DNA from 2 places in the Azoarcus sp. KH32C genome. Region 2 is predicted to be linked to the other one. Evidence: riboswitches for the same ligand, from Rfam matches in the RefSeq annotation. Region 2 holds a riboswitch; the other holds the start of a gene.

Region 1 (11,572 bases), 860 kb from region 2:
CCGGCACGCCCATGTCGACGGTCACGAGCCCGCTTTCTTCGAGCTTGGGCGCGATCACTCCCGACTTCGTCTCGACGCGGATCTCGCGCTTCTCGGTCAGGCCCTGCTCATGCACGAAGCGCACGAAACAACGCGCCCCGTTGCCGCACTGCTCGACCTCGCCGCCGTCCGCGTTGAAGATGCGGTAGCGGAAATCGACGCCGAGCTGCGAGGCCGGTTCGACCACCAGCAGCTGGTCGCAGCCGACGCCGAAATGGCGATCGGCGAGAAAACGGACGCGTTCGGGAGTCAGCTCGACGGACTGGCGGACCGCGTCGATGACGACGAAATCGTTGCCCAGTCCGTGCATCTTGGCAAAGCGCAGGCGCATGGCGAATCTTCGGGTAGGAGGGTGGCGGGGGATCCGCGCGGGGCGAATCCGGGAATTCTCGCGCAGCGACCGGGGGGAGTCCACTTCCCGCCCGGTGCGGCGGTCATGTCAATATAGCCGCGGCTCGCCGCGCGGGCGGGTCTTGAAGCGGCGGTGCACCCAGTAATACTGCTCCGGCATCGTACGGACCACCGATTCGAGCCAACGGTTCATGCGCAGGGTATCAGCCTCGACGTCCTCGGTCGGAAAATCGGCCCACGGCGCGCCGAATTCGACCACGTAGCCGCGCCCGCCCGGCAACTGGCGCGTCACGCAGGGGACGACCGCCGCGCGCGCGAGACGCGCGAGGCGCGACACGCCGGTGATCGTCGCCGCCGGCACGCCGAAGAAGGGCACGAAGATCGCATCCTTGCGCCCGTAGTCCATGTCCGGCAAATAGTAGAAGGGCCGTCCGGCCTTCATCGCCTTGATCGTGCCACGCACCCCGTCCTGGCGCGACAGCAGCAGCTGGTCGCCGAAACGGCTGCGGCCGTGATACAGCAGGCGGTCGAAGACCGGGTTGTTCTGCCGCGCGTAGACGCTGACGCTGTCGAACTCCATCGCGATGCGCGCGCCGCCCATGTCAAGGCCGAGGAAGTGCGGCGACAGCATCATCACCGGCGTGCCGGCGTCGACGAGCGCACGCAGATGCTCCACCCCTTCGAAGCGGATCAGCTTTTTCAGCCGCTCCTTGCTCGCCCACCACACAAGCCCGCGCTCCAGCAGGCTGCGGCCGAGCGCGCGGAAATGCGCACGCGCGAGGCGCCGCCGGGCTGCGTCGTCGAGCTCAGGGAAGCACAGGCGCAGATTGACGCTGACGACATGGCGGCGATGGCGCCCGAACAGGAACAGCAGTTCGCCCAAGCACTCGCCCAGCACGGCCAGCACCGGCAGCGGCAACCAGTGCAGCAGCCAGAAGACGGCGACCGCGAGATAGCTCAGGATTCTCATTGCGCGCCCCCCTCGGCCGGCGGCGGCTCGACGCCGGAGGGACGCTTGTAGCGGTTGTAGCCCCACAGGTACTGCTGCGGGCACGCGAGGATCAGGCGCTCGATCTCGCGGTTGATCGCCACGCAGCGTTCCTCCAGCGAACCGGTGATCGGCTCGGCCGGCTCCGACAGGCGCAGCACGTAGCCTTCGCCGCGCGGCAGGCGCTCGGTCCACAGCATGATCACGCGCACGCCCTTCACTTCCGACAGGCGCGCGGCGAGCGTCATCGTCCACGCGAGCTTGCCGAAGAACGGCGCCCACACGCCCTCGCCCTGCCCCGGGGCCTGGTCCGGCAGCATGCCGACCATCTCGCCGCCGCGCAGCGCCTTCACGAGACGGCGCACGCCCGAGACGTCGGCCGGCGCCACATTGATGTTGCCGCGCTTGCGCCCCGCCTCCATCAGGGGCCCCAGCGCCGCCTTGCGCGGCTCACGGAACAGCACCGTGATCGGGCCATGCGTCGAACAGTACTGGGCGCACATCTCGAAGCAGCCTAGATGCGGCGTCAGCAGCAGCACGCTGGCGCCGTCCGCACGCGCCTGCACGAGCAGCTCGGCGCCTTCGACGCGGACGATGCGCGACAGCACCTCGTCCTGCGGACGCAGCCACACGTAAGGCAATTCGAGGGCTTGGCGGCCGGCTTCGCGGATCGCGGCGCGCAGGATCGCGGGATCCTTGCGGCCCAGCGCACGGGTCAGGTTTTCCTCGAGACGGCGGGCATAGGTTGGCGAGAAGCGCCAGGTCAGCCAGCCGGCAACGCCGCCCAGGCGGTGCAGCCAGGCGAGCGAAAAGCGGGACAGAACACGGAAGAGAAAATCGACGGTCACGATCACAAGCGTCGGCCCCCGTGCGAGCCGACGGGCGACGCGCAATTGACCGACTGAATAGGGAAGCTATAATTATCGCTTAGCCGCCGAGTTAATACGACAACTTGCAGGGCGGCGTTGCGAACGCACCAAACCGGTCGCGACAAACAAGTACTGCTAAAGCGTCGCCTGCTCGACGAAATCCCCGGAGCCGGCAACGCCGGACAGCACCGGGGATTTTTGTTTTTCAGGAGCAGCTCAGTGAGCAAGGAATTCCTCTTCACCTCGGAATCGGTCTCGGAAGGCCATCCCGACAAGGTCGCGGACCAAGTGTCCGACGGCATCCTCGACGCGATTCTCGCGGACGATCCCGCGGCACGCGTCGCATGCGAGACCCTCGTGTCGACGGGCCTCGTCGTGATCTCCGGCGAAATCACGACCCACGCCCACCCGAACTACAAGGAAATCGCGCAGGACGTCATCCGCCGCATCGGCTATGACAACTCCGAGATCGGCTTCGACTACAAGTCGTGCGCGATCCTGACGGCGATCAACCGCCAGTCGCCCGACATCGCCCAGGGCGTCAATGAAGGCGAAGGCATCGACCTCGACCAGGGCGCCGGCGACCAGGGCCTGATGTTCGGCTACGCGTGCAACGAGACGCCGTCGCTGATGCCGCTACCGATCTACTACGCCCACCGCATCATGCAGCGCCAGGCCGAGCTGCGTAAGGACGGCCGCCTGAACTGGCTGCGCCCGGATGCGAAGAGCCAGCTCACCGTGAAGTATGTCGACGGCAAGCCGGTCGCGATCGACACCGTCGTCGTGTCGACCCAGCACAGCCCGGATGTCTCGCACGCGCAGCTCTCCGAACTGGTGATCGAGGAGATCGTCAAGCCGGTGCTGCCCAAGGAGCTGATGCAGGGCGAAGTGCGCTACCTGATCAACCCGACCGGCCGCTTCGTCATCGGCGGCCCGCACGGCGACTGCGGCCTCACCGGCCGCAAGATCATTGTCGACACTTACGGCGGCGCGGCCCACCACGGCGGCGGCGCATTCTCCGGCAAGGATCCGTCGAAGGTCGACCGTTCGGCCGCCTACGCCGGTCGCTGGGTCGCGAAGAACATCGTCGCGGCCGGCCTCGCCGACCGTTGCGAAGTGCAGGTCGCCTACGCGATCGGCGTCGCGAAGCCCGTGTCGATGATGGTCGAGACCTTCGGCACCGGCACGATCGCCGACGAGAAGATCGTCGAGCTGGTCCAGCGCCACTTCGACCTGCGTCCGAAGGCGATCATCCAGGAGCTCAACCTGCTGCGCCCGATCTACAGCAAGACCGCCGCCTACGGCCACTTCGGCCGCGACGAGCCGGAATTCACCTGGGAAAACACCGACAAGGCCGCCGCGCTGCGCGCCGACGCCGGGCTGTAATCGTCCCAACCTGCAGGGCGGTGGTCTCCGCCGCCCTGCCTGCCACATGCGCAGCGGCGTCCTGCCTCAGGGCATCGTTGCCGGATGCGTGAAGACGTAGTCGCGATCCTTCAGCGGCGTGTGGCAGCCCAGGCACTCCTGCACGAAATTCTCGTCCTTGCCGTAGGGCTTGAGCTCCTTCCCGACCCAGCGGGCATAGCCCCAGCCGCCGGTCGCGGCGTACTTCGCCGCATCCTTGGTCATGAACTCGGCGTGGACGAAGCCGCCCGGCTCGGTCGCCGTTGCCCAGCGGTCGTGCTGGACGCCTTTCCAGACCATCTTGCCGAGCACGACACCATCCGGCCACGGATTCGTCTTGCCTTCGCGCACGGCCTGTTGTGCCGCCTCGTTGCCGAGTACGACGCGCAAGGTGGTGTTGTCCGAACGGTGGTGCACCGACAGCACCTGCCATTGGCGAAAACCTTCAGGCAGCACGATGCCGTTCGGAGCGGGGTCGGCTGCTAAGCTGCAGCCGGAGAACGCGGCGAGGGACGCCGCAAGGATCAGGACTTTTTTTGTCATCGGGAATCCACGTCGTTGGGGGAAGTTTTCGGCGCGCCGCCGCGACATCCCTTGGCGGCCGGCGCTTTCGAAACAACAGCCGACCGATACGTTTTATTCCCTGACGCAAGCCGAGGCTACAAGAGACCGGTTACCGATCATCTCGCTTGAACCCACGGCGCACCGGATGCTCTAAACTGCTTCATTGCATCGCCATGCCCCGGATTTTCCCCATGTTTCATCTTGCGCGCCGCGCCCCTGCCCTGCTGCTCGGCGGACTGCTGCTGACCGGCTGCTCCCACGCCCCGGCCCCCGCCTACCGCGCCGAAACCTTCAAGGCGGAATCGCCCTTCGTCACATGGAGCCAGCGAGATCCAGCGGCCGCGTGCGAAGTCGGCCGGCGCGCGCTGCTCTCGCAGGGCTACCAGGTCGACAGCACCAATCCGACCCGCATCCGCGGCGACAAGCACTTCCTGCCGCAGCCGAGCTACAGCATGACCTTGGGGATCACGTTGGAGTGCCTGCCGAGCAATCTCGGGACCGCGATGTACGCGAACGCGCTGCAGACGCGCTATGAACTGAAGTCCGCCGCGACGAGCGCCGGCGTCGGCGTCGCCGGCATCGGTTCGATTTCGCTGCCGTGGACGGCAGACAAGGAAGCGATGGTCAAGACCGGCGAAGAGACGATCGCCGATCCGGACTTCTATCACCGCCTCTTTGCGTTGATCGAATCGATGCTGGGCGAGTGAGCGGGACGCGGCACACCGCCGCGCCTGCCCGCAGCGTACGGCTCAACGACGCCGTCGGACCTGCGGTCCCGCGGGTCCGCGGGTTTCGAGATGACGGAAAGTGATACGACCCTTGCTCAGGTCGTAAGGGGAAAGTTCGAGCGAGACCTTGTCGCCGCACAGAATACGGATGTGATGCTTGCGCATCTTGCCTGCGGAATAGGCGATGAGACAGTGACCATTGTCGAGGGTCACGCGGAATCGAGCGTCGGGCAGGACTTCATCCACGACACCGCTCATTTCGATGAGATCTTCCTTGGCGATGACGATTACTCCAGAAGGGACAGCGGAAAAGAAAAAAAGCCCGGCGCGTAGGCCGGGCTTTTTCCAGTCAGGCCGTGATCGGGGACGAAGCCCCGCGCGGCACCGACGGGATTTCCGGGCTCAGCCTGCGGGCGGCCCGGTCAGCGCTCACTTAGTCAGCAGCGCGGATGTTGGATGCTTGCTGACCCTTCGGGCCGGTGGTCACATCGAAGGTGACGCGCTGGCCTTCAGCCAGCGTCTTGAAGCCGGAGCCCTGAATGGCCGAAAAGTGCGCGAACAGATCGTCGCCGCCATTTTCCGGGGTGATGAAGCCGAAGCCCTTGGAGTCATTGAACCACTTAACGGTACCGTTTGCCATGTCTTGAATATCCTGAATAAAAAATAGGGACTTTGCCCTGAGGTTGCGGGCGAAGCTCAAGACGCTACGGTGAAGTGGAACATACCGCAGAAACAGCAGATACTGAACCGTACAACAACTTGCTTCTTGAAGATCGCTACGCACACTGTGGACTGTATTGGTCCATTTAGCAACCAAAAAGATTTCGCGGCTATAATGCTCGTCTGCCGAGGAGCGCTGCGAGACCCCTGTCCCAGGCTCGGCCAATTCTCAACTGCGCTCACCTTAACCCGTGCCGGGCACGGGGTGACGAGGTGAGCCCACCCGCAGCACCCCTTCCCGGCCACACGTTCAGGAGTTCGCATGAACACTGTGGCTGAAAACTTCACCGACTTCGTTGTTGCCGACCTCAAGCTTGCCGACTGGGGCCGCAAGGAAATCCGCATCGCGGAAACCGAAATGCCGGGCCTGATGGCGATCCGCGAGGAATTCGCCGCCAGCCAGCCCCTCAAGGGTGCGCGCATCACCGGCTCGCTGCACATGACGATCCAGACCGCGGTGCTGATCGAGACGCTGACCGCGCTCGGCGCCGAAGTCCGTTGGGCCTCGTGCAACATCTTCTCGACGCAGGACCACGCCGCCGCCGCGATCGCCGCGCAGGGCATCCCGGTCTTCGCGGTGAAGGGCGAATCGCTGGCCGACTACTGGGACTACACCCACCGCATCTTCGAATGGCCGGCCAACGGAAATGAGGGCATCTATTCGAATATGATCCTCGACGACGGCGGCGACGCGACGCTGCTGCTGCACCTGGGCGCGAAGGCCGAGCAGGACATCTCGGTGCTGGCGAAGCCCGGTTCAGAAGAGGAAACGATCCTCTTCGCCGCGATCCGCGCCAAGCTCGCGACCGACCCGACCTGGTATTCGACCCGCCTCGGGCAGATCAAGGGCGTCACCGAGGAAACCACCACCGGCGTGCATCGCCTGTACCAGATGCATGCGCGCGGCGACCTGAAGTTCCCGGCGATCAACGTCAACGATTCGGTCACCAAGAGCAAGTTCGACAACCTCTACGGCTGCCGCGAGTCGCTCGTCGACGGCATCAAGCGCGCCACCGACGTGATGATCGCCGGCAAGGTCGCGGTCGTCTGCGGCTACGGCGACGTGGGCAAGGGTTCGGCGCAGGCGCTACGTGCGCTGTCCGCCCAGGTGTGGGTCACCGAGATCGACCCGATCTGCGCACTGCAGGCGGCGATGGAAGGCTACCGCGTCGTGACGATGGAATACGCCGCCGCACATGCCGACATCTTCGTCACGACCACCGGCAACTTCCACGTCATCACGCACGATCACATGGTCAAGATGAAGGACCAGGCGATCGTCTGCAACATCGGCCACTTCGACAACGAGATCGACGTCGCGTCGCTCGAGAAGTACCAGTGGGAAGAGATCAAGCCGCAGGTCGACCACGTGATCTTCCCGGACGGCAAACGGATCATCCTGCTCGCCAAGGGCCGCCTCGTGAACCTCGGCTGCGCGACCGGCCACCCGAGCTACGTGATGTCGTCCTCGTTCGCGAACCAGACGATCGCGCAGATCGAGCTCTTCACGCGCACCGCGGATTATCCGGTCGGCGTCTACACACTGCCCAAGCATCTCGACGAGAAAGTCGCGCGCCTGCAGCTGCGGAAGCTCAACGTGCAGCTCACCGAGCTCACCGACCAGCAGGCGGCCTACATCGGCGTGCCGAAGGAAGGCCCGTACAAGTCGGCGCACTACCGCTACTGATCGGGACACACCATGGCCAAACCCGAACTTTCGATCGAATTCTTCCCGCCCCAGACGCCGGAAGGTGCGCAGAAGCTGCGCGACACCTGCCGCAAGCTCGCCACGTTGAAGCCGAGCTTCTTCTCGGTGACCTACGGGGCCGGCGGCTCGACGCGCGAACGCACCTTCGCGACGGTCAGGGAAATCGCCGCCGACGGCTTCGAAGCCGCGCCGCACCTGTCGTGCATCGGCTCGACCCGCGCGAGCATCCGCGAGATCCTCGCCGAGTACGCCGCGGCCGGCATCCGCCGCATCGTCGCGCTGCGCGGCGACCTACCCTCGGGCGTCGGCGATCCGGGCGAATTCCGCTACGCCAACGAGCTGGTGGAATTCATCCGCAATGAGACCGGCGACCGCTTCCACCTCGAAGTGGCGGCCTACCCGGAATGGCACCCGCAGGCAAAGAGCCCGAAGGACGACCTCCTCGCCTTCAAGCGCAAGGCCGACGCCGGGGCGAACTCCGCGATCACGCAGTACTTCTACAACTTCGACGCCTACGCGCATTTCGTCGAGTCGGTGCGCGCGATGGGCGTCGAGCTGCCGATCGTGCCCGGCATCATGCCGATCGTGAGCTTCTCCAAGCTCGCACGCTTCTCGGATGCGTGCGGCGCCGAACTGCCGCGCTGGATGCGCAAGAAGTTCGAAGCCTTCGGCGACGACGCGGAGTCGATCCGCGCCTTCGGCCTCGACGTCGTGACGGAACTCTGCGAGCGCCTGATCGCGGCCGGCGCACCCGGCCTGCACTTCTACAGCATGAACCAGGCCGGTCTCACGACCGCGATCTGCGAGCGGCTGAAGCTCGGCTGCTGACCACCGCAAGCGGGCAGGGCGGGATCCGATCCCGCCCCGCCCGCTACCCTTACACCGACCTCGCGCCGTCCGCGATGCCCTGCAGACAGTTCAGCACCTCGATGCTCGCCGCTTCCATCGCGGCGATGTCCTGCAAACCGGAATCGCTCTGACCCGACTGTAGGCGTTCCAGCGCGCGCCGGCCGCTCTCATGCACGCGCGCATGCGGCGCTTCGAGGCGCCGGTACGCCGGCAGCCCCGCAAAGCGCTTGCCGCCGCCTTCGTAATACCACTTGCCAAGCCGGCACTTGTGGTGGCTCGAAAATTCGTCCGGGCGCTTCTCCGAATGGCCGGAGGCAGTCTTGTAGACCTCCATCTTGTAGATCAAGTGGTCCATCTTCGCGAGCTCGACGAAGCTGCGCACCGACGCATCCTGCATGATGTCGGCAAGCCCGCGGGCGAGCGAACACAATTCCGTCATGCTGGTCCGCGCATCCCGCCCCTGCGTCGCCGCATCCGAGGCCTTGCCGGCGAGCGACTGGATCACGTCCTTCGCCTGCCCGGTCTCGCCCTGGATCGCGCCGACGAGGCCGGAGATTTCGTTCGTCGCGGTGGCGGTGCGTTCGGCGAGCTTGCGCACCTCGTCGGCGACGACCGCGAAGCCCCGCCCCTGCTCGCCTGCGCGCGCCGCCTCGATCGCGGCATTGAGCGCGAGCAGGTTGGTCTGGTCGGCGATTTCGCGGATCAGGCGCACGATGCCGTCGATCTGCCCGGCCCGCTCATTGAGGCGATGCACCGAATCGACGGTGCTGCGCGTCTCGTCCGCGAGACGATCCAGGCTTGTCGAGATCGCCTCGATCGCCTCGGCACTCCGGCTCGCCGAGTCGGTCGAGCGCTGCGCCGATTCCTGCTGTCCGCTGAGCCCGTCGGCGAGCCGCCCGAAAGTCCCCTGCACCGATACCAGCGTGTCGCCGTAGGTGCGCAAATTCGCGAACAGCGCCTCCAGTATTGAGGCACGCCGCGTCGCCTCTTCCGCCCCGGCCTGCTGCGCGGCGAGCCGAGTCTCGAGCGCGGCGGCGCGTTCCCGCTCACGGGCGAGCGCGTCGTTGCTGGCCGCCAGTTCCTGTTTCAGAGCGGCAAGCTCCGCCCCACCTCCAAACCATCCCATCGCGATTCTCCGTTCGGGGTATCCGGCGCCAGCCGACCATTCGCCGGACGCCAACACATTCATTGCTGTCCGAGTTCTATTATCGGCACATTTCATACAACTTTAAGCATAGCCCGCAAGACCCGAAAGCCTGTGGGTCGCCCGGCCCACCTGTCATTGAATGCCAGCCAATCGGGACTATAAATACAAGTGAGACGCAATCCGCTTACCTGCAGGAGCGGCGCCGAAGCACGGCCGGCAATGCATGAACATTGAGACCGAGCCCCCCTCCGCCCCTTGTTCCGCACCACGACACAAGGAGGACAGACATGGCTTACCGGATCGAAGGGAAACTGCTCGAGGTGTGCACCTGCAAGGCGATATGCCCGTGCTGGATCGGCGACGACCCTGACGGCGGAACCTGCGAAGGCACGCTCGCCTGGCATATTGACAAAGGCGCGGTCGGCGGCACGGATGTGTCGGGCCTGACGTTCGGCATGCTCGCGCACATCCCCGGCAACGTCTTCAGTGGGAACTGGCGCGCACTCGCCTTCGTCGACGAGCGGGCGAGCCCGGCCCAAGAAGAGGCATTGCTGTCGGTATTCACCGGCAAGCTGGGAGGCCCGATCGCCGACCTTGCAAAACTGGTCGGCGAGGTGATCGGGGTCGAGCGCGTCCCCATCCAGTTCGACGTCGAACAGGGCTCCGGCCACCTGCGCCTGGGCAACAAGGTCGAGGCGGTGCTCGAGAGCGCTCGCGGTCCGGACGGACGGCCGACGGTGATGAGCGACACGGTCTTCTCGACCATTCCCGGCTCGCCCGCCTACATCGGCCGCGCACCGAAGTACTGGGCCAAGTCCGAAGGTCTCGGCATAGACGTGGACCTCAGCGGCTACAACTCGGTCCAGGGCAACTTCGTCTTCGAAGGCTGAGTCCGCCGGCGTGCCGCCGCTCTCTCCCGCGCGTACCGGCCTCTCCGCCGGGCAGAAGCGACGGCACGGTTCCGGCCCCTGCAAGGTGCCCATGCCACGCAGCCTTCATCGCAACGCCACCACGCTCAGCGTCGGTCTCCTGATCGCGCTGGCGTGGTTTGCGTTGTGGGCATGGGAACGTTCGCCCTACGCCCGCTACCTGCATCACGGGGAGTTGGCGGGATTCGTCGAGGGAAACGAACTCGAAGTGGTGCTCGAGCAGGGGGCGCTCTATATCGCCGGCTGGCTGCTGATGACCTGCGCGATGATGCTGCCGACGGCCGTGCCGCTGATCCAGGCCTTCGAGCGCATGACTGCGCAGCGCGACGACCGCCGCCGGCTGGTGGCGCTGGTCATTGCCGGCTACCTCGGCGTCTGGTTGGTCTTCGGCGTCGCCGCCCACCTCTTCGACTTCGGCCTGCATGAACTCTTCGAGCACATCGCCTGGCTGCAGACCAATCCCTGGGTCTTCGGCGCGGCGCCGCTGCTGCTGGCCGGGCTGTTCCAGTTCTCCGAGCTGAAATACCGCTGCCTCGACCGCTGCCGGGCCCCGGTCGGCTTCATCTTCCAGCACTGGCGCGGCGGAGGCGCGGGCGGCCAGTCGTTCGCGATCGGCGCGCATCACGGCCTCTTCTGCGTCGGCTGCTGCTGGGCGCTGATGCTGCTGATGTTCGCGGTCGGCACGGGCAACATCGGCTGGATGCTCGCGCTTGGCACGATCATGGCGATCGAGAAGAACCATCCGCGCGGGCGTCTGCTGGGCGAGCCGCTCGGGGTCGCGCTGATCGCGTGGGGAACGGCGATCGCGTTCGAGCACGCCTGGACGTGGCAATGAGCGCCATCGACGGTCGGTGGCGCTAGGCGAGTCCGTGCCGCTGCATCCAGTCGCGGAAGTCCGCTTGGGCCGGGGCGCTGCGCAGCCGCTCCACGTAGAGCAGCATGTTCTCGACCATCGTGTGCGCGGCGATCGCCGCCATGACCTCGAGCCGCGCCTCGGCGCTGAGCCCGTGCTCGGCGAGGCGGCTGTCGATCTCGCAGAAGTGGTTCGCCATCAGGCGGCGCGCTTCCACTTCACCGATGCCGAGCCCGCCGAAATCAGGCTGGTCTTCGGCATCGATCTCGGCCATCAGGGATTCAACGGACTGTGGCGTCATGGCGTGACTCCCGTTGTGTCATGCCGACTTGGACAGGCTCAATGCGCGCTGAGTGCCCGGGCCGGCCGCTTCCGCTTCATTTGCGCCGCGCCATCACCAGCACGCCGACGATCACCAGCGCC
Region 2 (11,572 bases):
AGTGGCGTGTCGCGTGGACGCCGGGCAGGCCTTCGACTTCGCCCAGCACCTCGACCGGCGGCCGCGCGGTGAGCCGCACGAAGCGCACCAGTGCGATCGCCACCGCGACGAGGATCGCCTGGATCATGCCGCTGACGATCACCCCGACGAGTACCGCCAGCGCGAGCCAGAACTCGTTGCGATCGAGCCCCCACAGCGCGCGCAGCGCGGTGAGATCGAAGAGGTAGATGCCGGTATAGACCAGCACGGCGCCCAGCGCGGCGACGGGCACATACTGCAGCGGCCCCGTCAGGACGACGAGCGCGAGTGCGACACCCGCCGCGGCGACCAGGCTCACCATTTGCGTGCGCCCGCCCGAGGCCTCGCTCACCGCGGTGCGCGAACCCGCGCCGCTGACCGCGAAGCCCCCCAGCATCGACGAGGCGACGTTGGCGACGCCCAGCGCCGCGAACTCCCGCTCGGGGTCGATCTCGTAGCCGTTGCGCGCGGCGAAGCTTCGCGCCGTCAGCATCGCACTCGAAAAGCTCACCAGCGTGATGCCGGCGCCGGCGCTGAAGAGCGTGTGCACCGCAGTGCCGCTGAGATGGGGGAGGGCGAGCTGGGGCAAGCCCGCCGGGACCGGTCCGATCACCGCAACGCCGTAGTTTGCGAGGCCGAGCAGTGCCGTCAGCGCGCCGGTTGCCACCAGCACCACCAGCGCCGCGGGCAGCCGTGGCAGGCGCCGCCGCGTCCAGCCGAGCGTCGCGAACGCGAGCGCCCCGACGGCGAGCGTCGGAAAGTGCACCTGCGGCAGCTTGTCGGCGACTTCGCGCAGGCTGTCGACGATGTCGCGCGACTCGACCGGAAAGCCGAGCAGCTTGCCGAGCTGGCCGAGCACGATCGACAACGCGATGCCGTTGAGGAAGCCGATCAGGATCGGTTTGGACAGGAAGTCGGCGAAGGCGCCGAGGCGCATGCGGCTCGCGACGAGGCACATCAGGCCGACAAGGAAGGTCAGCGCGAGCGACCAGGCGCGATATTCCGGCGAGCCCACGGCCGCGATCGGCGCGAGTGCCGCCGCGAGCATCGCGCAGGTCGGTGCGTCGGGGCCGACGATGAGCTGGCGTGAGGAGCCGAAGAAGGCATAGACGATCATCGAGATCATCGACGCGTACAGCCCGGACGCAGGCGGGAAGCCGGCGAGTTCCGCATACGCGACGCTCACCGGGATCGCCACCGCCGTCACCGAGAGCCCGGCGGCGAGGTCGTGCGGGAAGTCCTCGCGCCGATAGTCGCGGAGCATCCGCACGCCGGGCGCGAGTCGGAACAGGAACAACCAGTCTGGGGGCAGCGGCTTCATGGCAACTCCCGCGCGTGACCGGTCTATATTGCACTCATCAGCGACCCGATGGGGAGGGGCGGACATGATTCTCGAACAGTTTCGCGCGGGCGGTTGCCTGTCCTATCTCGTCGGCTGCGAGCAGCGCTGCGGCGCGCTGCTGATCGACCCGGAGATCAGCCTCGTCGACCGCTACCTCGCGAGTTGCTCGCGCCACGGACTGCAGATCCATTACCTCTACGACACCCATACCCACGCCGACCACTTCTCGGCGAGCCGCACGCTCGCGCGCCGCCTCGAAGTGCCGGTCGTGATGCATCGCCTGAGCCCCGCCCCCTACGTCGACATTCGCGTCGACGACGGCGAGGCGCTGATCGTCGGCAACCTGCGCCTGCAGATCCTGCACACGCCCGGGCACACGGCGGACTCGACCTGCGTGCGCGTCGAGGACTGCCTCTTCTCGGGCGATACGCTGCTGATCGGCGCGACCGGCCGCACCGACCTGCCGACCGGCGACCCGGTGGCGCTGTACCACAGCCTGTTCGACCGCCTGCTGAAGTTGCCGCCGGGGACGCGCGTCTTCCCCGCGCACAACTACCGCGACCAGGAGAGCACGACCATCGGCACCGAGCTCGCGACCAACCCGCGGCTGCAGGTCGGCGATCGCGACGCTTTCGTCGCGCTGATGAACAGCCTCGACCTCAAGGCGCCCGATCATCTCACCGAGGCCTTGCGCGTCAATTGCAGCGGCGGGCAGTCGGTCGCCCAGTTGATCGCCGAGGCTGCCGACCGGATCGCCTTCATGTCGATTGACGAGGTCAGCGCCCGCGCGCTCGCGCCCGAGCCCGGCATCACGATCCTCGATGTGCGCGAGACCGAGGACTACCGCCGCGCCCACATTCCCGGCGCGCTGCACATCCCGCGCGGACAGCTCGAACTGCGCGTCGACGGCATCCTGCCCGATCCGACGCGCCGCATCGTCGTCTACTGCGAGTACGGCAAGATATCCACGCTCGCCACCGCGATGCTGCGCCGCCTCGGCTTCAGCCGCGCCGTCGCCCTCGACGGCGGATTCCGCAACTGGCGCGAAGCCTTGCTCCCAGTCGAAGGGGAGGGTGCGGGTGGCTGAGGTCTCGGGTGAAGACCGGGGTAGGCGCTAGTCAGCCGAGCAGAACCAGAGCTTGTTGCCTTCGCTGTCGAGGAAGGCGCCGATGAAGAAGCGTTCGTCGTAGCGATCGACCGGGTTCGAGATCTTCACGTCGCGCCGCTTCAGCGCCTCCTCGGTCGCGCGCGCACTGGCGCACTCGAGCGTGATGCGCGGATTGGGTTCGGCGGTCGGCGTGCCGTACCATCCCTCCTTGAGCATCAACACGATGCCGCCGAGCTTGAATCCGACCTCGTCGCCGCCTTCGTCCGCCGGTTCGAGGCCCAGCGTCTGGCCATAGAAGCGTTTCGCTCGCGCCATGTCGTGCACGGCCAGCGCCACGACCTTGACGGATTTCAATCCGAGTTGAGGGGTGTCCATGATGTCCGCTGCCAATGGGAGCTCGTCGTCCCCGGTCGGCTTCGCTGCGCGCCGTCGGGGCGGGCGGACCCCGGTGAATGAACCGCCGAGGCGAACGCGGCGGGCCGTCGCGACCGCCAGCGCGGTCGCCGATGCTTCACGCTAGCACTTGCATTGGGAAACGCCAGTGCGCCGCCGCTTCTTCCGAAACCGGCGGCGCGTCGGTAACCGTTTCCGGCCGCCGGCAAGGAGCCGAGCGCTAAGCCCGGACCTCGATCTCGTTGAGCACTCGCCTGACCCCGTGCAGATACCAGGCGTCCAGCTCGGCGTGGCGGCGTTCCTCCTCGGTGGCCACGAAACCCTTCAGCGTGACGATGAAGTTGCGGCTGACGATGACGATCTGATCGGCGTGGACCAGCGGGTCGGTTTCCAGGGCAAGGCGCAGCGCGTCGATGACTTCCTCGTCGGAGTCCTCTTCCGCCGGTCTGACTTCGAGGAGGTTCGCCACGTCGCGGCCGCCCCGCGCCCACCAGGCGAGCACGCCCGCCAGGCGCTTGTGCGACAGGCTGATCACATGGCCGCTCAGCGTGATCACGCCGTCGTCCACCGCGATATCCATGGCGCCGCAGGAATCCTCGCGCGCTTCGCGCAGCACTTCCAGGCGACCCGTGGCGAGGACGCGTAGCGTGCAGTTGATGAAATCGACGTCGCGCGACAACCACTTGGAGACGGCGTCCCGGATCGCCCCGTCGCCCACCGCCGAGGCGGACGCGAGCCGGAGCCGATCGATGACCTCGGCCACACCATCCAGGGCCGATACGGCATCGACGGCGAGCCGCTTGCTGGCAATGCCGGGCACGTCGCCGGACAATGTTACGGTGCGGCCGGCTACATTCACTTCGATCCGATGGCGGACCGGGTCGAGATGCGTCTCGTGCGTCAAGGCGCCATGAATCCGGGCGAGGATCGCGTCGCTGCTTTGCATGATGGCTTCTCCTTGCGGGATATGGGGACAGACGCTTGATTCATCATAGTCAATGTCGCGAAGCGGCATTCGGGCATGGGCGAAACCTCGGATCCCGGCTCGTGTCCTAATCGGGCGCATGGTTGACGGTGTCCACGAGCGGCCGGCTTGTGGTCGTGATGGGCCAGCGCACCGACTGAATCGCCCCCAGCACGTGAGTCGATCATGAGACGAGTGCCCAAACTTACCGACTATGTCGAAATTGCCGCGGCGGAGTACATTCGGGAGACCGGGCGTGACGAACTGGATTCACGGTGGATCGCCGAGTTTTTCCAGGACAACGGGGTCCTGGACGACTATCCGCAGCTGGATCTGGTCGCCTTCTACGCCCTGGTGCAGAAGGCGGTGGCGAAGCACGTCGACCGGGCGGGCAAGCAGGCACGCCGGCACGTGGACTGGATGACCCGCCTCGAACGAAGGCTGCACAAGGGGTAAGACGGTTGCCGGGATGCCGGGTATCCACGCTGACGGCGGGATCAAGTCCAATCGTAGCCCAGAGCCATCCGACCGAACGGTGCACCATGACGGCTGCTTGCCGCGACGGCCCCGGTTACGCGCCGCCCCAGCCCGAGGCGGCTGGGCATCACCACCACTAATTGCGTCCCCTTTTTTCTGCAGCCAGGAGATTCCGTGACGACCAGCGTTGGCATCTTCGTTTTCGATGACGTCGAGGTTCTCGACTTTGCCGGACCCTACGAGGTCTTCACGACCGCTTCGCGCATGCACCGGCGTGGCGCGCCGGCGGCGCCCGAGCTGTTCTCGGTATTCACGATCGGCCGCACGGGCGCCCCGGTGCGCGCCCGCGCCGGGCTCGAGATCCATCCCGACCACGACTTTGTCGACCATCCGCCGATCGACATCCTCATCGTGCCGGGCGGCGTCGTCACGCAGGAACTCGAGGTGCCGGCCGTCGCGTCCTGGATCGGGGCTACCGCCGGTCGCACGCGCCTGACCGCGTCCGTGTGCACAGGCGCCTTCCTGCTCGCGCAGGCCGGGCTGCTCGATGGGAAGTCGGCGACGACGCACTGGGAGGACGTTGCCGACCTGCGCGAAATGTTCCCGCAACTCGACGTCCGGATCGGCGTGCGCTGGGTCGACGAAGACGCAATCGTGACGTCGGCGGGCATCTCGGCCGGCATCGACATGTGCCTGCACCTCGTCGAACGCATCGCCGGCCGCGAGCTTGCGGAGCGGACTGCGCGCCAGATGGACTTCGACTGGCGGGAGAACAGCTAAGCCGCAGGAGGGCAGCCGCTCTCGCCGTCGTTTTACATCGCGCTCCAGGCTTTGAAGGCCATGACGAGCGCAACGATCCCGGCGGCGATGGCGAATCCCTGCTGAAGATACGGGCCGGAAATCCGCGGCGCGACCCGGCGCCCCAGCACCATGCCCAGCACCGACCCCGCGACGAAGGGGACTGCCGCGAGCAAGGGCACGATTCGGCCCTGGAGGATGCAGGTGACGAAGGTGATCGAGCTCGTCAGCGCGATCGCCATCAGCGAAGTCGCGACCGCGGAGTGCATCGACAGCGGCAAGGTTGCGCGCAGCGCGGGCACGATCACGAAGCCGCCGCCGACACCCAGCATGCCCGACAAAAAGCCCGTCGCGGCGCCGATCAGCGAGACGGTGAGGGCGACCGCGCGCGACCAGACGAGGCGCCCGGTGGCGGGATTCACGCTCCCGACCCGTCCGGCCGACGACCGCCCCTCGCCCGCGACCGCCGAACGCACGACCGCTGCGTCCTCCTTCGACGCCCTCGCGCCGAGGAACATGCGGATCGCAACGACGACGAGCACCAGCGAGAAGATCAGCGCCAGATTCGCCGGCGGCATCCCGTCGGCGGCGCGGATGCCGATCGGCGCGACGAGCATGCCGACGACCGCCATCAGCGTCGCCGCGCGGTAGCGCACGTAGCTGTGCTTCCACGCCATCGCGGTGCCGACTGCGGCCGAGATCGCGACCGCGAGCAGCGAGACGGTCGCGGCCTCCGTGATCGACCACCCGAGCCCCGCCATCAGCAGCGGCACGGCGAAGATCGACCCGCCGGCCCCGGTCAGGCCCAGTACCAGTCCGACGACGAGCCCGATGACGAGGCTCATTGCGCGCTCCGGCAGAGTGGGGCGCAAAACAAGGCTGGACGGCGCAAGCGGGATTCCTTTCGAATGACGGGCGCCGCGAGGTATAACCGAATTTCATCGACGCGTCAGCTCCAACTCTCTTCCGCCTTGGCACGCGTCCGAAATTTCCATAGAATCAGCCTCCTTGCCGAGGAGCGTTGCGACCCGATATCTGCGGGCCAGGCTCGGCAACCGAACAACGGCGCTCGCAAACCACCACCGGGGTTTGCCGCGCCGTTTGCTTTTGCGCTTTCGCGGCCTCCGCCCGGTGCTTGAATCGACCGAGGTAGACAATGCAAGCCGACCGCTCCAACGAAATCCGCGACCTTCTCGCCCGCCGCATCCTGATCCTCGACGGCGCGATGGGGACGATGATCCAGCAGCACAAGCTGGGCGAGTCGGACTACCGCGGCGAACGCTTCCGTGCGCATCCGAAGGACCTCAAGGGCAACAACGACCTGCTGGTGCTGACCCGCCCCGAGGTCGTCGCCGGCATCCACCGCGCCTACCTCGAGGCCGGCGCGGACATCATCGAGACCAACACCTTCAACGGCACGCGCGTGTCGCAGGCCGAATACGGGCTCGCTGACGTCGCCTACGAGATCAACGTCGCCGGCGCCCGTCTCGTGCGCGAGCTGTGCGACGAATACACCGCGAAGGATCCGGCGAAGCCGCGCTACTGCGCCGGCGTGCTCGGACCGACCTCGCGCACGCTGTCGATCTCGCCTGACGTGAACGACCCGGGCTTCCGCAACATCAGCTTCGATGCGCTCGTCGACGACTACTACGATTCGGCGCGCGGCCTCCTCGAAGGCGGCGCGGACCTGCTGCTGATCGAGACGATCTTCGACACGCTGAACGCCAAGGCCGCGGTATTCGCGGTCGAGAAGCTCTTTGCCGAAATGGATCGCCGCGTGCCGGTGATGATCTCGGGCACGATCACCGACGCCTCCGGCCGCACGCTCTCGGGCCAGACCGCGGAAGCCTTCTGGAACTCGCTCGCGCATGCGCGGCCGATCTCCTTCGGCCTCAACTGCGCGCTCGGCGCGAAGGAATTGCGCCAGTACGTCGAGGACCTGTCGAATGTCTGCGACACGCACGTCTCCGCGCACCCGAACGCGGGTTTGCCGAACCCGCTCGCGCCGACCGGCTATGACGAGACGCCCGAGCAGCTCGCGACCGCGATCCGCGAATGGGCCGCAGCCGGCCTCGTGAACATCGTCGGCGGTTGCTGCGGCACGACGCCGGCGCATATCGCCGCGATCGCTGAGGCCGTCGCGGACATCGCGCCGCGCAAGGTGCCGGAGGTCGAGAAGAAGCTCCGCCTGTCCGGCCTCGAACCCTTCAACGTCGGCGCCGACAGCCTCTTCGTGAACGTCGGCGAGCGCACCAACGTCACCGGCTCCAAGGCCTTCGCACGCATGATCCTCGAAGGCCGCTTCGACGACGCGCTGGCGGTCGCACGCCAGCAGGTCGAGAACGGCGCGCAGGTCATCGACATCAACATGGATGAGGCGATGCTCGATTCGCTCGCCGCGATGGAGCGCTTCCTCAAGCTCATCGCGTCCGAGCCGGACATCTCGCGCGTGCCGATCATGCTCGACTCGTCGAAGTGGAGCGTGATGGAAGCGGGCCTCAAGTGCATCCAGGGCAAGGGCGTCGTCAACTCGATCTCGATGAAGGAAGGCGAGGCCGAGTTCCTGCGTCAGGCGCGGCTGTGCCGCCAGTACGGCGCGGCGGTGATCGTGATGGCCTTCGACGAGAAGGGCCAGGCCGACACCTACGCCCGCAAAACCGAGATCTGCAAGCGCGCCTACGACCTGCTGACCGGAATCGGTTTTCCGCCCGAAGACATCATCTTCGACCCGAACATCTTCGCGATCGCGACCGGCATCGAGGAGCACGACAACTACGCCGTCGATTTCATCAACGCGGTGGCGTGGATCAAGGCCAACCTGCCTTTTGCCAAGACCTCGGGCGGCGTGTCGAACGTCTCCTTCAGCTTCCGCGGCAACGACCCGGTGCGCGAGGCGATCCACACGGTGTTCCTGTACCACGCGATCAAGGCCGGATTATCGATGGGCATCGTCAACGCCGGCATGCTCGGCGTCTATGACGACCTCGATCCCGCGTTGCGCGAGAAGGTCGAGGACGTGGTGCTGAACCGCAACGCCGGTGCGGGCGAGGCGCTCGTGGAGTTCGCGCAGGGCGTCAAGGAGGGCAAGGCCAAGAACGCCGGGCCGGATCTCGCGTGGCGCGCGCTGTCGGTCGAGGAGCGGCTGTCGCATGCGCTCGTGAAGGGCATCACCGAGTTCGTTGTCGCCGACACCGAAGAGGTCCGCGCGAAGCTCGAAGCCGCAGGCAAGCCGCCGCTCGCGGTGATCGAAGGGCCGCTGATGGCCGGCATGAGCGTCGTCGGCGACCTCTTCGGCGCGGGCAAGATGTTCCTGCCGCAGGTCGTGAAGTCCGCACGCGTGATGAAGCAGGCGGTTGCGCACCTGATCCCCTTCATCGAGGCCGAGAAGCTCCGCACCGGCGCGGCCTCCAAGGGCCGCATCGTGATGGCGACCGTGAAGGGCGACGTGCACGACATCGGCAAGAACATCGTCGGCGTCGTGTTGGGCTGCAACGGCTATGAAGTGATCGACCTCGGCGTGATGGTGCCGGCGGAGAAGATCCTCAACGCCGCGCGCGAGCATGGCGCGCAGGCGATCGGCCTGTCGGGCCTGATCACGCCCTCGCTCGAGGAAATGAGCCACGTCGCGGCCGAGATGCAGCGCCAGGGCTTCGACGTGCCGCTGCTGATCGGCGGCGCCACGACGAGCCGCGCGCACACCGCGATCAAGATCGCGCCGCATTACGGCCAGCCGGTCGTCTATGTGCCGGATGCGTCGCGCGCGGTCGGCGTCGTCACGGCGCTCCTGTCCGAAGGTGGCGCGGCCGATTTCAAGGCCCAGCTCGCCGCCGACTACGACAAGATCCGCGCCCAGCACGCGAACAAGAAGGGCGTGCAGCTCGTGAGCCTGGAGGCCGCGCGCGCGAACGCCTTCCGTTGGGACAGCGTCCCCGGCTACGTGCCGACTAGGCCCAAAACCCTCGGCGTGCAGGCGCTCGCCGTGCCGCTGGCGGAACTCCTCGAGTTCATCGACTGGGCGCCCTTCTTCCAGACCTGGGACCTCGCCGGCAGCTTCCCGAAGATCCTCGACGACGAGCTCGTCGGCGAGACCGCGCGCGGCGTCTTCAAGGACGGCCAGGCGATGCTCGAAAGAATCGTCGCCGAAGACTGGCTCGAAGCGCGCGCCGTGTTCGGCCTCTTCCCGGCGAACCGCGTCGGCGACGACATCGCGTTCTACGCCGACGAGTCGCGGAGCGAGCCGCTGATGCACTGGCATGGCCTGCGCCAGCAGCACGAGCGCCCGTCGGACAAGCCGCATTACTGCCTGTCCGACTTCGTCGCACCGAAGGAATCGGGCGTCGCGGACTACGCTGGCGCGTTCGCGGTCACCGCCGGAATCGGCATCGAGAAGAAGCTCGCCGAGTTCGAGGCGACGCACGACGACTACCACGCCATCATGCTGAAGAGCCTCGCCGACCGCTTGGCGGAAGCCTGCGCCGAGTGGCTGCACTGGCGCGTCCGCAAGGAGTTCTGGGCCTATGCGGCCGACGAATCCCTCGACAACAACGCGCTGATCCACGAGGAATACCGCGGCATCCGCCCGGCGCCGGGCTACCCGGCTTGCCCGGACCACACGGCGAAGGGCGGCCTCTTCGCGCTGCTTGATGCGACCAAAAACACCGGCATGACGCTGACCGAATCCTTCGCGATGAGCCCGGCGGCCGCAGTCAGCGGCTTCTACCTCGCGCACCCGGAGGCGCGCTACTTCGCGATCCCGAAGATCGGCCGCGACCAGCTCGAGGACTGGGCCAAGCGCACCGGCATGACGGTCGGTGAGGCGGCGCGCTGGCTGGCGCCGATCCTGTAAGAGGTCGGAGGGGACGGGCGGAGGTTACGCCTTCTTACCGTCCCCCGGTTTCGGGCAACGTAAACTGCAGATAGCCCAGCGGGAACAGGGATTGCTCGGGCGCCGCCTGAACGTCTCTTCGCCACGCCGGTCTTTCATTTATGCAGGCCGTAATCCCGCGGCCGCTCATCAGGAGAGACCCGATCATGCATACACGCATTCGATCCAGCCGGTCTCGCAAGCCGGCTTCAATCATCCGCTTCGTCGCCGCAGGTGCGATCGCACTCGCTGCGCTGATCCCGTTGTCGGCTGCGGCCGAGGAGTCCGGCAACGGCTCGACGACGGCCGAGGAAGCCGGCCATGGCGTCGGCTCGACGATGCACGACATTGGCACCGGCGCGCGCGATGCCGGCCGCGAGATCGGCCACGGCGCCGCGAACGCGGGCCGCACGATCGGCCATACCGCGCGCGATGCCGCGGTCGTGACCTGGGACGCGATGAAGCGCACCGGCGTTACGATCGGCCATGCCGCCCGCGACGGCTCGAAAGCCCTGGTACGAGGACTGAAGGGCGAACCCGAGCGAAACTGACCGCGCCTTCATCGGCCGATGCGGAACCCCGGTTTTCAGGCGAGAATCGGGGTTCTTTCATTTCGCACCTGTTGCGCGGGACGGCGCGCAAGCGATGGACCTCAGCCAGATCACCGAAGCGCTTCAGCGCGACGCCGTATGGGTCGTGTTCCTGAACGTGCTGCTGCAGCAAGCGGGCCTGCCCGTGCCGGCGGTGCCCACCTTGCTCGTCGCGGGCAGCCTCGCCGCGTCGCCGGCGCAGGCGGCTGCGATGCTCGCGGCGGCCGTGCTGGCCTCGCTCCTCGCCGACGCCGCGTGGTACGCCGGCGGCCGCTTCTTCGGTTACCGCGTGCTGACCGGCTTGTGCCGGCTGTCGATCAACCCGGATTCCTGCGTCACGCAGACCGAGGCGCGGTTCCAGCGCTGGGGCCTATGGTCGCTCGTCATTGCGAAGTTCGTGCCGGGATTTTCGACCGTCGCGCCACCGATCGCCGGCTCGCTGCGCATGCGGCTGCCGGGCTTCCTGCTCGCCGCGGCCGCGGGGGCCGCGTTGTGGGCGGGCGGGGCGATCGTCGTCGGCTGGCTCCTGCGCGACGAGCTGCAGGACGCGCTCCTCACGATGAGCCGCCACGGCAGGACGATGGCCGTCGCGGGCGGCCTCGCGCTCGCGCTGTGGCTTGCGTGGAAGCTATGGCAGCGCTACCGCTTCATGAAGCTCGCCGCGATCCCGCACGTGACGCCGCTGGAACTGATCGAGGCGATGGCCTCCGATGCGCCGCCGCTTTTCCTCGACCTGCGCGGGCCGGCGATGATTGCATCGACGGCGCCGATCGCCTTCGCGACCCGGGCCGACGTCGAAAACCTGCTGCAATCCGTCGGCGACTGGCCGCGTCAGGCTCCGATTGTCACGATGTGTGCCTGCCCCGGCGACGCCACGGCCGTGCGCGCCGCGCACGTGCTGACGGAACTGGGTTACACGGCGGTGCGGCCGCTCAAGGGCGGCTACGAGGCCTGGCTCGCGGCGAACGGCCAGACCTGACGACGCATCACTCGAACAGCGCGCCGACGCTCTCGCCGC

What was found. A riboswitch is a leader RNA that binds a small molecule or an ion and turns the genes downstream of it on or off. The one in region 2 is predicted to bind S-adenosylhomocysteine.
Region 1: it holds a riboswitch for S-adenosylhomocysteine, as region 2 does, so the genes downstream of both, ahcY (adenosylhomocysteinase) here and metH (methionine synthase) in region 2, are expected to answer to the same signal.

Annotation. Positions count from the first base shown of each region.
Region 1 covers NC_020516.1:604,437-616,008, reverse strand. Annotated here, with positions in the region: gene dapF (diaminopimelate epimerase) at 1-370, opposite strand, end outside; gene AZKH_RS02725 (lysophospholipid acyltransferase family protein) at 479-1,351, opposite strand; gene AZKH_RS02720 (lysophospholipid acyltransferase family protein) at 1,357-2,226, opposite strand; gene metK (methionine adenosyltransferase) at 2,467-3,633, shown strand; gene AZKH_RS02710 (cytochrome P460 family protein) at 3,700-4,194, opposite strand; gene AZKH_RS02705 (DUF2242 domain-containing protein) at 4,407-4,922, shown strand; gene infA (translation initiation factor IF-1) at 4,965-5,225, opposite strand; gene AZKH_RS02695 (cold-shock protein) at 5,377-5,583, opposite strand; S-adenosyl-L-homocysteine riboswitch at 5,786-5,851, shown strand; gene ahcY (adenosylhomocysteinase) at 5,926-7,350, shown strand; gene metF (methylenetetrahydrofolate reductase [NAD(P)H]) at 7,363-8,199, shown strand; gene AZKH_RS27950 (CZB domain-containing protein) at 8,249-8,575, opposite strand; partial or broken gene AZKH_RS27945 (methyl-accepting chemotaxis protein) at 8,660-8,959, opposite strand; gene AZKH_RS02675 (DUF1326 domain-containing protein) at 9,655-10,257, shown strand; gene AZKH_RS02670 (DUF2182 domain-containing protein) at 10,349-11,131, shown strand; gene AZKH_RS02665 (hypothetical protein) at 11,154-11,450, opposite strand; gene AZKH_RS02660 (DMT family transporter) at 11,527-11,572, opposite strand, start outside.
Region 2 covers NC_020516.1:4,830,438-4,842,009, reverse strand. Annotated here, with positions in the region: gene AZKH_RS21775 (SulP family inorganic anion transporter) at 1-1,339, opposite strand, end outside; gene AZKH_RS21770 (rhodanese-like domain-containing protein) at 1,404-2,447, shown strand; gene AZKH_RS21765 (VOC family protein) at 2,475-2,843, opposite strand; gene AZKH_RS21760 (BON domain-containing protein) at 3,082-3,807, opposite strand; gene AZKH_RS21755 (hypothetical protein) at 4,012-4,281, shown strand; gene AZKH_RS21750 (DJ-1/PfpI family protein) at 4,477-5,082, shown strand; gene AZKH_RS21745 (sulfite exporter TauE/SafE family protein) at 5,115-5,945, opposite strand; S-adenosyl-L-homocysteine riboswitch at 6,108-6,178, shown strand; gene metH (methionine synthase) at 6,257-9,946, shown strand; gene AZKH_RS21735 (hypothetical protein) at 10,132-10,515, shown strand; gene AZKH_RS21730 (VTT domain-containing protein) at 10,610-11,533, shown strand; gene AZKH_RS21725 (ribose-phosphate pyrophosphokinase) at 11,541-11,572, opposite strand, start outside.